3 regions of the Kitasatospora sp. NPDC029312 genome follow, and region 3 is predicted to be linked to each of the others. Evidence: riboswitches for the same ligand, from Rfam matches in the RefSeq annotation. Region 3 holds a riboswitch; each other region holds the start of a gene.

Region 1 (4,505 bases), on a different contig from region 3:
CGCGGTAGGTGACGGCCAGCACGGGCAGGCCGAGGCGGTCGAGCAGCGGCAGGACCGGCAGGGTCTGCTGGCGGTCGGCCTCCGTGCCGTGCACCAGGACCACCCAGGTGCCGCGCTTGCCTTCGAGGTGCCAGGCCGGGAGGGCGCCCAGCTCGCCGCGGGCGCTGGTCTCGGCGAAGGCGAGGCCGAGCGCCTCGGTGGGGTTGCCGAGCAGCACCCGGGGAGTGAAGCGGACCTCGGTGCCCGGCGTCAGGGTGCCCCGGTCCGCGCGGACCAGCCGCCGGGTGACGCCCCGCTCGTCGCTGTGCAGGATGTCCTCCACCACCGCGTGCCCGTGATCCGCCCACTCGACCGCCCAGCGGCCGCGCCGCAGGCTCTCCGGGCGACGGGTGAAGGTGACCCGCCCGGCGCCGAGGCTCTGCACCAGGATCGGGCCGCTCTCCTGCACGGCCGTCCCCGCGTCCGGCCCGGAGCCCGGTCGGACCATCCGCTCGGAGGCCCGGCGGCCGATCACCAGGACGGCGGCCCCGGCCCCCACGGCGGCGGCCGCCACCACGGCTGCGGTTCCCCAACGCATATCGTTCCCCGCTCTGCTTCACGGACCGGACGGTGTTCGTGCACCAGTTCACCGGGGCCCGGCACCCTCCGGCCACCGGACTGGTCCGTCCGGGGCACGAAAGGCCGAAAAACAACGGTCAGACGGGAATGATCGTCGGCTGCGCCGCGAGGAGCTCCCAGAAGCGCGGGGTGACGGGCACGGCGGGCGTGCGGGGCCCGCTGGGCATGCCCCAGTGGGCGGGGACGTGGTGCTCCTGGCTCAGGGCGACCACGACGGCGGTGAGCTCCTGCTCGGCGACGGGGACGAGCCGGGCGAGCGCGCGCAGGTGCGGCTGCCAGCGGCCCGCGACGCACTGGCGCAGCAGGCGGTCGAGCGCCTCGGCCCGGCCGGTGGCCTCGACCAGCTCGGTCAGCCGCAGGCCCAGCACCACGGCGAGGGCGTACGTCTGCTCCACGTCCCCGTCCCACCGGCCGGTCAGTTCGGCCTGCTGGTAGGTGGGCAGCAGCATGCCGACGCGTTCGGCGACCGTCTCCTGGGGGAGCTCCCGGGCGAGGCGGTGGTCCCGCAGACCGGTCGGGCGGGCGCCCATGAGATCGGCCGCGGAGCACCACAGGGCGCGGGCGAGGGCGATGAACTCGGCCTCGCCCGGGCGCAGCTCCCCGCGCTCCCAGGCGAGGACGTGGCCGGCCAGGAGCCGTACCCCGTGGGCGGCCATGCCCTCGGCGACCTGTTCGGGGGTCAGGCCGAGGCCGACCCGGTAGGTGCGAGCGGCCTCGGGCGAGAACGGCACCGGAAGCGGGGCGGCGGCGGGGGACTTTCTGCGGCGCATGGCACCGAACCGTAGGTGCGCCGCTCGGCGCGCCCCCAGCCCCCGAACGCACGAACCGCGGCTGACGGGCCCTTGGCCGCGCTGGTCGATCGCACAGTATGGAACCCCGCTCTCCGTGTGACCAACCCCTCCGTGACCTCGGTTGACGCGTGGATCAGCCGCGTGATGGGATCCTGGGGCCAAACGGAGGCATGGAGAGGAAGCCGGTGCGAGTCCGGCGCGGTCCCGCCACTGTCACCGGGGAGCACGCTCGGAAGATGCCACGGCGGCCCGTCAGAAGCTGCTGGAAGGCCCGGGGGTGCGTCCGACCCGGAAGCCAGGAGACTCTCGCCCCCGGTACGTCGATCCAGGGCGCGGACCCTGAGTGAGGACACCCACGCGATGCAGGCTGCCCCGCCCCGCCGGACCCCGAGCTGCCCGCCGCCGTGCGCCCGCTGACCCGCGCCACCGCCTTCGCGGTGGGCGCCGTCGCGGGCTACGCCGCCGACGCCCGCTTCGCCGACCCCCGCCGCGGCCACCCGGTCGCCCTCTTCGGCAGCGCCGCGGCCCGCCTGGAGCGGCGCCTGTGGCGCGACGACCGCGCGGCCGGGGCGGCGTACACGGCGCTGTGCGTGGGCGCGGTCGCGGCCGGCGCGCTCGCCCTGGACCGTACGGTCGGGCGGCGTCCGTCGGGCCGGGCGGCGCTGGCCGCGGCGGCCACCTGGACGGTGCTCGGCGGCACCTCGCTGACCCGGGAGGCCCGGACCATCGGACGTTCGCTCGCGGCAGGCGATCTGACGGCCGCGCGGGAGCGGCTGCCGCACCTGTGCGGGCGGGACCCGAGCGCGTTGGACGGCCAGCAGATCGCCCGGGCGGTGGTCGAGTCGGTGGCCGAGAACACCGCCGACGCCGTGGTGAACGCGCTGACCTGGGGCACCCTCGCGGGCACGCCCGGCCTGCTCGCCTTCCGCGCGGTGAACACCCTGGACGCGATGGTGGGCCACCGCTCGCCCCGCCACGCCCGCTTCGGCTGGGCCTCGGCCCGGCTGGACGACGTCGTGGGGTGGCCGGGCGCCCGGCTGACGGCGCTGCTGACGGTGGCCGCCGCCCCGGAGCCCCGGACGGCCTGGCGGATCTGGCGGCGCGACGGTTCCGCGCACCCGAGCCCGAACGCCGGTCAGGCCGAGTCGGCCTTCGCCGGCGCGGTGGGCGTACGGCTGGGCGGAACGCTGCGGTACGGCGAACGGCTGGAGCACCGCCCGGTCCTGGGCGCGGAGTTGCGGCCGGTGACGGTGGACGACATCGAGCGGGCCTGCACGCTGTCCCGGCGGGTGGGCGCGCTGGCCCTGGGTACGACGGTCGCGGGGCACGTCCTGCTGCGGCTCCTGGTGAAGAGGAGTGGGACATGACGAACGCGCTGCTGGTCGCCGGGACGACCTCGGACGCGGGCAAGAGCGTGGTGACGGCCGGGATCTGCCGCTGGCTGGCACGCCAGGGCGTGCGGGTCGCGCCGTTCAAGGCGCAGAACATGTCGCTGAACTCCTTCGTGACCGCCGACGGCGCCGAGATCGGCCGTGCCCAGGCGATGCAGGCGCAGGCCGCCCGGGTGGAGCCGGAGGCGGCGATGAACCCGGTGCTGCTCAAGCCGGGCGCGGACGGCCGCAGCCAGGTGGTGCTGCTCGGCCGGCCGGTCGCCGAGGTCGGCGCGCTGGACTACCGGGAGCGCAAGCCCGTCCTGCTGGAACGCGCCCTGGAGTGCCTGGCGGACCTGCGCCGCCGCTTCGAGGTGGTGGTGTGCGAGGGCGCCGGCTCGCCCGCCGAGATCAACCTGCGCGACCGGGACATCGCCAACATGGGCCTGGCCACGGCCGCCGGACTGCCCGTCGTGGTGGTGGGCGACATCGACCGCGGCGGGGTGTTCGCGGCGATGTACGGGACGCTGGCGCTGCTGTCGGCCGAGGACCAGAGGCACGTCGCGGGCTGGTTCGTCAACAAGTTCCGCGGCGACGCCCGGCTGCTGGCACCCGGTCTGGAGATGCTGCACGGGCTGACCGGCCGCCCGGTGCTGGGCACGCTGCCGATGCTGCCGGGCCTGTGGCTGGACGCCGAGGACTCGCTCGACCTGTCCACGGTGGTGGACCGGGTGGACGGCCGCGGGCCGCTCGGCGCGGACGTGCTGCGGGTCGCCGTGGTGCGCTTCCCCCGGCTGTCCAACTTCACCGACGTGGACGCGCTGGCGCAGGAGCCGGGCGTGCTGGTGCGCTGGGCGACCAGGCCGGAGGAGCTGGCCGACGCCGACCTGGTGGTGCTGCCCGGCACCCGGGCCACCGTGGCGGACCTCGCCTGGCTGCGCGGACGCTGCCTGGAGCCGGCCCTGAAGGCGCGGGCGGCGGCCGGGCTGCCGATCCTCGGGGTCTGCGGCGGGTACCAGATGCTGGCGCGCTCGATCGACGACGAGGTGGAGTCCGGGGCGGGGCTGGTCGACGGGCTCGGCCTGCTGCCGACCCGCGTGCGGTTCGGCCCCGCGAAGGTGCTCGCCCGGCCGGCCGGCGAGGCGTACGGGCAGCGCGTCGAGGGCTACGAGATCCACCACGGAATCGTCGCCGTCGAGGGCGGCGAGGCCTTCGTCTCCGACGGCCGAGGGCGGGGTCTGGACGGCTGCCGGGTCGGCCCGGTCTGGGGCACCACCTGGCACGGCGTGCTGGAGAACGACGGCTTCCGCCGTGAACTCCTGCGCGAGACCGCCGCCTTGGCCGGCCGGGCGTTCGTCCCGGCGCCGGACACCTGCTTCGCCGAGGCGCGCGAGGCTCGGCTGGACCGGCTGGGCGACCTGATCGAGGAGCACGCGGACACCGACGCGCTGTGGAAGCTGATCGAGGGCGGGGTGCCGGCGGCCGGATCGCTGCCGTTCCTGTCGCCCGGGGCACCTGGGAGTGACGCATGACTGACGTCCGCTATCCGTTCACCGCGATCGTCGGCATGGCCGACCTGCGGCTCGGGCTGCTGCTGAACGCGGTCTCCCCGGCCGTGGGCGGGGTGCTGGTGCGCGGCGAGAAGGGCACCGCGAAGTCCACCATGGTGCGCGCGCTGGCCGGGCTGCTGCCCTCCATCGCCACCGTGGACGGCTGCCGCTTCGCC
Region 2 (4,505 bases), on a different contig from region 3:
CGATGGCCCGCAGCGAACTGCGCCCCGTGATCAAGCTCCGCTCCACCGCCGACACCGGCTACACGTACGTGACCCGCAAGAGCCGCCGGAACGACCCGGACCGGATGGTGCTGCGCAAGTACGACCCGGCCGCCGGCCGGCACGTCGACTTCCGCGAAGAGCGCTGAGCCGCCGCTCCGCCGGGTGCCCTCCCGCAGGACGCCCCTCCCCTCCCGCACCAGACAGGAGCTCCCCATGAAGTCCGGAATCCACCCGAGCTACCGTCCGGTCGTCTTCCGCGACAAGGTCGGCGGCCTCTCCTTCCTCTCCCGCTCCACGGCCACCGGCGAGAAGACGGTCGAGTGGGAGGACGGCCGCACCTACCCGGTGATCGACGTGGAGATCTCCTCGGCGAGCCACCCCTTCTACACCGGCCAGTCCCGGGTGCTCGACACCGCCGGGCGGGTCGAGCAGTTCCGCCGCCGCTACGGCGACCGGCACTGACCAGCAGCCGCGACGGCGTCTCCCGCGATCCGGGGAGGCGCCGTCGCGGCACGACGGAAGGCCGTCAGCGCGGCGGCGGGACGGACACCACCATGGTCAGCCGCAGCAGCCGTCAGCCCGCTACCGGGCGCTCGCGCTCGGCCCGATGGGCGTCGTCTCCCCGCCCGCCACCGTCGGCGTCGCAGTGCCGGTCGGCGTCGGACTCGCGCTCGGCGAACGGCCGGGGCTCGTCCAGCTGGCCGGGAGCGCGGTGGCCGTGGTCGGCGTGGTGCTGGCCGGCGGCCCCGAGCGCGGCGGGCCGTCCGCCGCCCGCACCGCCCTGGTGCTCACCCTGGCCGCCGCGTTCGGCTTCGGCGCCGACATGGCCCTGCTCTCCCAGGCCTCGGCCGGCGGCGGACTGCTGCTCGCCTCCGCCTGAGCCGGGCCGCGGCCCCCGCCCCCCGACCGCGGCCCTGCAACGGCGGCTCAGGAGCGCTCCACCGTCCAGCGCTTCTCGACGCCGGCCAGCTTCCAGTACGCGATCGCCGCGGCCCACACCACCACGAACAGCCCGGCGATCGCGTACCCGACGTTGTCCAGGGAGATGTCCGAGATGAACCCGGTGACCGGGTCGGTCAGGTCGAGCTTCTCGTGCAGCACCCCGACCAGTTCGATGGTGCCGATGATGAACGCCACGGCGATCGACAGCCCAGTGATGGTCAGGTTGTAGTACACCTTGCGCACCGGGTTGGAGAACGCCCACTGGTACGCGAAGTTCATGAAGGTCCCGTCCAGGGTGTCGAACAGGCTCATCCCGGCCGCGAACAGCAGCGGCAGGCAGACGATCGCGTACCAGGGCAGCCCGGCCGCCGCGCCCGAACCGGCCATCACCATCAGGGTGACCTCGGTCGCGGTGTCGAAGCCCAGTCCCAGCACCATGCCCACCGGGAACATCTGCCCCGGCCGGGTGATGGAGCGGGTCGCGCGGTTCAGCACCCGGGCCATGAAGCCGCGCGAGTTGAGGTGCTCCTCCAGCTCCGCCTCGTCGAACCGCCCGGCCCGCATCGAGCGGAACACCTTGAGGATGCCGAGCAGCGCCGCCAGGTTGAGCGCGCCGATCAGGTAGAGGAAGGCGCCGGAGGCCGTGGTGCCGACCAGTCCGAGCCACTTGTGGGTGGCCGAGTCGTCGTCCATCAGCGTGTTCGCCAGCTGGGCGCCGCCCGCCACCAGGGCGGCCATCACGACCACCATCGAGGAGTGCCCGAGCGCGAACCAGAACCCGACCGAGACCGGCCGCTTGCCGTCCGCCATCAGCTTGCGGGTGGTGTTGTCGATCACCGCGATGTGGTCGGCGTCGAAGGCGTGCCGCATGCCGAGGGTGTACGCGGTGATGCCCAGGCCCACCCCGAAGACCTGGGTGCCGACCGCGTACTCGTGGGGCGCGACCAGGAAGACGAGCGTCCCGAAGGCCACCACGTGCATGGCCAGGATCACCGCCATCAGCCCCGCCGTGCGGACGGTGTCCTCGCGCTTCCATCTGAACGTGGGCAGGACGGAAGGGGCCGCCTCGGTCGGGACGGCGGTTTCGGGCAGGGTCATCTGCGGATCACGCTCCAGCACCTCGTGGAATGACTTCGTGAGATGCCGTGGCCGGTCTCCTGGCTTACGGGGCTTCCGGACCCGCCTTCCCAGGCGCACGAAGCGCCCAGTGGCACGTAGGGTCCGGACAACTGTCCCCCGATCACAGTGGCGAGGGCCGCTCCGGACTGGGACCCCTGGAGGTCCGCCACCGGTCTTCCCGAGCACCACGGCGGGCAACACCGTAGGGGCCCGGCTCCACCCTCGCAAGGCTGCGCACCTGTGCAGGTGTTCAGGATCACAGGGCCCTGCCTGCAAGAATGTGCGCATGCATCTCGTACCGGCCGACCGCGCGGGCCACCGCACCATCGACGGGCACCGGGTCTGCGAGGCCATCGCCGCGATCGGCGACACCGCGCACGTCCGCTCCTGGGCCGAGCGGTTCTCCCTGCTCGCCGACCCCGGACGGCTCGCCCTGCTGCTCGCCCTGCACCGGGCCGGCCCGCTCGCCGTCAGCGACCTCGCGGTCGCCACCGGCATGCGCGACCCCGCCGTCTCCCAGGCCCTGCGCCTGCTCCGCACGGCCGGCGTGGTCGCCGGGGACAAGGACGGACGCGTGGTGCGCTACCGGCTCGTCGACGAGGGCATGCGCCCCCTCCTCGACGAGTGCGCCGCCGGCGAGCACCACGAGCCGACCGCAGCTGCGGGCTGACCGACACTCGGACTGCCCGTCCCTCAGGAAGCGGCGCCTCGGCGCGGCCGGATGAGTACGATCATGAGGTGCCGTCCCACCCCCACGTCTGGCCCGCCGACCGCTGGAACACCCGCCCGGTCAAGGCCCGCGTGCTGGCTGTCGCCCGCACCCTCACCTCCGCGACGAGGGTCCTGGACGTCCTCAGCCTGCTGCACCGGGACGGCATCGAGCGGTACGTCACCGTCAACCCCGGCTCCGTCTTCGCCGACGGCGGCCTGACCGAGTACCTGCGCGGCCTGCCCGGCTACACCGTGCTGGACTGGGAGGACGCCCTCCGGCACCGCTTCGACCTGGCCGTCGCCTGCGCCGTCCACGCCTCCATGCACCGGCTGGACGCCCGGCTCGTCGTCCTGCCGCACGGCGCCGGCTACAACCGCCTGGTCACCGAGTCCACCGGTGACACGGTCAGCTCCGCGGGCCTGTCCCGCAAGGAACTGACCCACCGGGGCCGGGTGTTCGTGGACGTCCTCGGTCTCTCCCACCCCGAGCAGCTGGACCGGCTGCGCACCTCCTGCCCCGAGGCGGTGGACGTCGCCCGGGTCGTCGGTGACCCGTGCTTCGACCGGATGCTCGGCAGCGAGCGCTCCCGTGACGCCTACCGCGCCGCCCTCGGCGCCGTCGACGGCCGCCGACTCGTCGTCGTCAACTCGACCTGGAGCGCCCACTCGTTATTCGGCCGCCGCCCCGACCTGCCCCGGAACCTGGCCCGCCGGCTGCCCGCCGACGAGTACACCGTCGCCGTCGTGCTGCACCCCAACATCTGGAGCCGGCACGACCCCGAGTCCCTGCTCGCCGACGCCCACCGGACGGGCCTGCGGCTGATCCCGCCGCACCAGGGTTGGCAGGCCGCGCTCGTCGCCGCCGACTGCCTGATCGGCGACCACGGCTCGGTCTCCGTCTACGGCGCCGCCCTCGGCCGCCGCACCCTGCTCGTCGCCACCGGCGCCGACGAACTCGACCCGCGCTCCCCCGGCTACGCCTTCGGCCAGGCCGCGCCCGTCCTCGACCCCGACGGCGACCTCGCCGCCCAGCTCGAACAGGCCCTCGCCCAGGACCCGGCCGACCTGAGCGACGTCACCGACCGCGCGCTCGCCCACCGCGGCGAGTCCGCCCGGCTGCTGCGCCCGCTGCTCTACTCGTTCCTGGAGCACCTGGACGAGCCCGAGGACGAGCCCTTCCTGCCGCCCTACCCCAAGCCCGTGCCGCGCCCCGGCACCACCGACGGCCCCACCGCCTACGACGTCGAAGGCGGCAGCGAGGGCACGGAGGTCAGCCTGCGGCGCTACCCCTTCGACCCGGGCGACCACACCCCGCGCGGCTTCCACGCGCTCACCGACGACCACCCGGGCGACGCCCTGCGCTACACCGCCGAGGTCCTCGCCCGCACCGAGCCGCGCGCCGAACGCCCCGCCGCCCACTGGCTCGCCGACACCGCCGCCGCACTCCCCGGCCTCGCCGTCGCGGTGGCCGCCCTCGGTCCGGCCCGCCACCTGCTCCGGCTGCGCACCGGCCTGCTGCTGGAAGCCGTCGCCGAACGGGACTTCGGCTGCGCCGACCCCGCCCTCGACCCCCTGCTGCTCGGCTCCGCCGTCGCCTGCTGGCTCACCGACGGCGGCGACCCGACCGGCCTGCCCGAGCACGGCCTCACCGTCCGCACCGGGGAGCACCGCACCCGGGTGTCCTTCCGTACGGAGCCTCAGCCCTGCTGACC
Region 3 (4,505 bases):
CGATGCGGGCGCGCAGGGCCGTCCAGCGGTCGGCCCACTGCGGGGCGGCGCTCGGGAAGTGGTCGATGTGCAGTTCGCCGCGGGCGGCGCGGGTCTCGCCGTACGCCTCGTGGCGGCCGAGCTGCTCGGCCAGTTCGGCGGAGCGCTCGTAGGCGGTGAGCATGATGCGCTCGGCGATGAGCGTGGACAGGCGGGCGGCCTCGGCGGAGTCGAAGTCGATCCGCAGCTTGAAGAAGACGTCCTGCAGGCCCATCACGCCGAGGCCGACCGGGCGCCAGCGGGAGTTGGACGTCCCCGCCTCGGTGGTCGGGTAGAAGTTGATGTCGACCACGCGGTCGAGGAACGTCACGGCGGTACGGACGGTGGCGTCGAGGCGCTCCCAGTCCATCGCGCCCAGCAGGTCGTCGGCGGAGGCGCCGACGGCCACGTGGGCGCCGAGGTTGACCGAGCCGAGGTTGCAGACGGCGGTCTCGGAGTCGTCCGTGACCTCCAGGATCTCGGTGCACAGGTTGGAGGAGTGCACCGTGCGGCCCGGCAGGGCGGTCTGGTTGGCGGCGCGGTTGGAGGCGTCCTTGAAGGTCATCCAGCCGTTGCCGGTCTGGGCGAGGGTGCGCATCATGCGGGCGTAGAGGGTCTGCGCCGGGATGGTGCGGACGGCCTTGCCGGCCTGCTCGGCCTTGCGGTAGGCCTCGTCGAAGTCGGCGCCCCACAGGTCGACCAGCTCGGGGACGTCGGCCGGGGAGAACAGCGACCAGTCCTGGTTGGCGTTGACGCGGCGCATGAACTCGTCCGGGATCCAGTGCGCCAGATTGAGGTTGTGGGTGCGGCGCGCCTCCTCGCCGGTGTTGTCGCGCAGCTCCAGGAACTCCTCGATGTCGGCGTGCCAGGTCTCCAGGTAGACGCAGGCCGCGCCCTTGCGTCGGCCGCCCTGGTTGACCGCGGCGACCGAGGAGTCGAGGGTGCGCAGGAACGGGACGATGCCGTTGGACTTGCCGTTGGTGCCGCGGATCAGGCTGCCGCGCGAGCGGATGCGCGAGTAGGACAGGCCGATGCCGCCGGCGTGCTTGGACAGCCGGGCGATCTGCGCGTAGCGGTTGTAGATCGAGTCGAGGTTGTCCAGCGGGGAGTCGAGCAGGTAGCAGCTCGACATCTGCGGGTGCCGGGTGCCGGAGTTGAAGAGCGTCGGCGAGGAGGTCAGGTACTCCAGGCGGCTCATCAGGCCGTACAGTTCGGCCACCTCGCGCACCGACTGCTCGGAGTCGCCGACCGCCAGGCCGCAGGCGACGCGGAGCAGGAAGTGCTGCGGGGTCTCGATGACCTTGCGGGTGATCGGGTGGCGCAGCAGGTAGCGGGACTGCACGGTGCGCAGCCCGAAGTACTCGAAGCGGTCGTCGCCGTGGGCGTCGATCAGCGCGTCCAGGGCGGCGGCGTGCTTGGCGACGAAGGCCGCGGTGGTGTCGCCGATCAGGCCCTCGGCGTGGCCGACGGCGATCGAGGCGGAGAAGGAGACCGAGCCCTGGCTGTTCGCCTCGTCCACGATCTCCAGGGCGAGCAGGCGGGCGGCCAGCTTCGAGTACTGGGGGTCCTCGGCGATCATCGACGCGGCGGCGTCCACGGCCAGCCCGCGCAGCTCGGCGAAGTCCGAGCCGGCGTGGCGGCCGCGCAGCGCGGCGGCGGCGACATGACCGGGGTCCACCTCGGTGAGATCGGCGCTGCGGTCGGTGAGCAGCCGCAGCAGCGCGCCCCCGGGGTCGGAGACCGTCGGGTCGGTGAAGGCGGTGCCGGTGCCCTGGGCGGGCAGGGTGGCTGAGGCAGCGGTGGTCAAGGCGCTCTCTCCTGGCGGCGATCGGCGGCGTGATCGGGTGGCACCGGGCCGATCTGGGCAGGGGAGCACGGCGCGAACGCTGAACGCGTCGCGCGACGGTGTCTCCCCGGCCCGCCCGCGAGGCCCGGAGGGGTACTGCTCGTGCTGGCGCGGCCTCTGCGGGAGGGCCGTGGCGCACGCCGCCGGCAGGTACTCGGACTCGCGGACACGGCTGCTGGAGCCGCCCGCACACCGCTGCGGGGCAGTCCCGGATTCGCACCGGGTTCCCCTGCATCGACAGCAGGAGTGAGCATACATGTAGTGGTGTCTCGGTGATGCGGCACCAGATGTTGTGCGGCGCGGTGTGTCGGAACGATGACCGGCGGTACCGGGCGGGCGGCCGTTCGTGGCCTTCCGGGGGCCGGATCCGGGCGTCGGACCGTCCCTGATCCGCCCCGGGCCCGAGCCGATCCGCGCCCCGGCCGGGCGCGGCCGACCCGACGTCAGGGCCGGATCCGGCCGGCGCCCGTCCTGGTTTCGATACGGAACGGTCACCGGGGGGACCGGTGGTCGGGGGGATGCCCTACGATCTGGGCGCATGAGCGACGGAACTGGCGTACCTGGGCAGGGGCCGCAGGGAACGCCCCCCGCCGGGTCGGGGGACGCACGGAATCATCAGCCGGCGGGGCCGGGCCCGGTGCCGCCGCCGAGCGGCGGTTTCGGCCCGCCGCCGGCCTCCTACGGGCCGGTGGTGCCGTCCGCGCAGCCGCTCCCGCAGCCCGTTCCGGCTGTGCCGCAGCCGCAGCCGGTCGCGCAGCCGCAGGCCCAACCAGTGCCGCAACCCCAGCCCGTGCCGCAGCCGATGGCGCCGCAGGCCCAGCCGCAGCACCAGCCGGTGCAGCCGATGGCCGCCCCGCAGTGGCAGCAGCAGCCCCCGCCGCAGCCCGTGCCGCCGCAGCGCGTCGAGCCGGACTGGGAGGCGCTGGCGAACCGCAACGAGGCCGCCGCCAAGCGCAAGCGCCGGATGAAGGTCATCGGCGTCGTGGCCGCGGTCGTCGTGGTGGGCGGCCTGGTCGCGGGCGGTGCGGTGCTGCTCGGCAAGAAGGGCGACCCCGGCAAGACCGGCGGCGGCCCGACCCCCACCGTGGCGGCCACCTCCGGCCGCCCGACCCCCGGCCCGTCGAGCGCGAGCCCGGGCGGCCAGGGTGACGACCCGTCGAAGCCGATCTGGGAGGCCGCCACCGACCCGGCGCCGCAGGACGCGGGGGCGCTGTTCTCCGCGACGCAGGTGACGATCAACGGCGCGACCTGGACCCGGACCGTGGTCTCCCTGGACCAGCCCTGCTGGGACGGCAACTCCACCACCGGCGGGCTGGGCAAGGTCCTCGGTGACCAGGGCTGCCAGAAGGTGCTCCGGGCGACGTACGTCTCCGGCGACAGCGCGGTGACCGTCGGCGCCGCCGTCTTCGACCACAAGATCCAGGCCGAGACCGCGATGAAGAACTACACCGGCCAGCTCAAGGGCCTTCCCGCGCCCGGGGCCCCGGCGTTCTGCGCCAACGCCGGCTGCACCGGCACCCACAGCAGCCTCGGCCGGTACGCCTACTTCACCGTCGAGGGCTCGGCGAAGGGCGGCAACGCCCCCGACGCCACCGCGACGGCGGCGGCCTCCGGGTTCGCCGAGCACGTGAAGGGCCGGCTGCTCCAGCGGGCCAAGGCGGCGGGCTCCGCCACGCCCGGATCCCAGGGCACGCCGGCGGCCACCCCGGCCGGCTGAGCTACGCCGGCATCCCGGTGCCGGCGGACGCGTTCGCCGGGACCGGGGGAGTGTGGCAGGCTCTCATCGGAGTTTTTCGTACGCGTGTTCCGGTTGCGTCCGTGGGGGTCGGTACCGGCGAGCAACCGGAGGAGCGGTCGTGGCCCTGCCCAATGCCCTGCGCGGCAAGTCCGCCGTCCTGGCCGCGGCCGGGATCGTGGTCGTCGCGGGCACCTTCGCGCTGCTGGGCCGGGACGACCGGATCGACGCGACCCAGCCCCTGCGGGTACCGGTGTCGGTCGGCGCCCCGGGGCGCACCCTGCCGCCCGACGTGGGGCGGGACCTGCTCGCCCGTGACCCGCAGGCCTCGCCGAACGCCCGCGCCGTCGACCAGTTCCTCACCGACCTGGAGCGCCAGGCCCGCACCGGGCAGAGCGGCGGAACGGTGATCGGCCAGCACGTCGAAGCGCACAACGAGCGCAACAACCCCGAGTACGGCGACTACCGCGGCACCAAACAGGTCGGCTACTACTACAAGAAGGCCGCCGACATCACCGGGAAGCTGCCGGGCTTCCTGGAGACCGACCTCGGCCCCGGCTACGGCCAGAACGCCTGGGGCGTGGGCAATCCGCGCTCCTACTCCGCCGGCCGCTGGCCCACCTGCCGGGCCGGCTGGCAGTACACCGACGACGCCGTCGACCTGATGGCCGCCGTCTGGTCCGGCCACCCGCGCGCCGACGACGGCACCTACGACAGCTCCGGCGTCCAGCCGAACTGCGACGGCAGCACCACCGAACTGCCCGACAACGGCGGCGCCCCGGCCGGGATCGTCGGCATGTCCTTCCACGAGCCCTACCCCGGATCGGACGTCAAGTCCTTCGACCGGGTGCTCTGCGCCAACTCCCCGGCGGCGAAGGACCCCGGCTGGTTCGGCCGGGTCGTGGA

The links. A riboswitch is a leader RNA that binds a small molecule or an ion and turns the genes downstream of it on or off. The one in region 3 is predicted to bind cobalamin.
Region 1: another riboswitch for cobalamin. It lies ahead of ACZ4WV_RS21955 (cobalamin biosynthesis protein); the one in region 3 lies ahead of ACZ4WV_RS02125 (ribonucleoside-diphosphate reductase subunit alpha).
Region 2: another riboswitch for cobalamin. It lies ahead of nicT (Nickel transporter NicT); the one in region 3 lies ahead of ACZ4WV_RS02125 (ribonucleoside-diphosphate reductase subunit alpha).

Annotation. Positions count from the first base shown of each region.
Region 1 covers NZ_JBVHXY010000026.1:85,711-90,215, reverse strand. Annotated here, with positions in the region: gene ACZ4WV_RS21965 (alpha/beta hydrolase) at 1-577, opposite strand, end outside; gene ACZ4WV_RS21960 (transcriptional regulator) at 696-1,388, opposite strand; cobalamin riboswitch at 1,586-1,714, shown strand; gene ACZ4WV_RS21955 (cobalamin biosynthesis protein) at 1,814-2,776, shown strand; gene ACZ4WV_RS21950 (cobyric acid synthase) at 2,773-4,311, shown strand; gene ACZ4WV_RS21945 (putative cobaltochelatase) at 4,308-4,505, shown strand, end outside.
Region 2 covers NZ_JBVHXY010000029.1:57,526-62,030, reverse strand. Annotated here, with positions in the region: gene rpmG (50S ribosomal protein L33) at 3-167, shown strand; gene ACZ4WV_RS23230 (type B 50S ribosomal protein L31) at 235-483, shown strand; partial or broken gene ACZ4WV_RS23225 (hypothetical protein) at 605-892, shown strand; gene nicT (Nickel transporter NicT) at 949-2,061, opposite strand; cobalamin riboswitch at 2,094-2,287, opposite strand; gene ACZ4WV_RS23215 (ArsR/SmtB family transcription factor) at 2,369-2,752, shown strand; gene ACZ4WV_RS23210 (hypothetical protein) at 2,821-4,503, shown strand; gene ACZ4WV_RS23205 (AAA family ATPase) at 4,491-4,505, opposite strand, start outside.
Region 3 covers NZ_JBVHXY010000002.1:124,681-129,185, forward strand. Annotated here, with positions in the region: gene ACZ4WV_RS02125 (ribonucleoside-diphosphate reductase subunit alpha) at 1-1,801, opposite strand, end outside; cobalamin riboswitch at 1,993-2,124, opposite strand; gene ACZ4WV_RS02130 (hypothetical protein) at 2,655-3,581, shown strand; gene ACZ4WV_RS02135 (glycoside hydrolase family 26 protein) at 3,721-4,505, shown strand, end outside.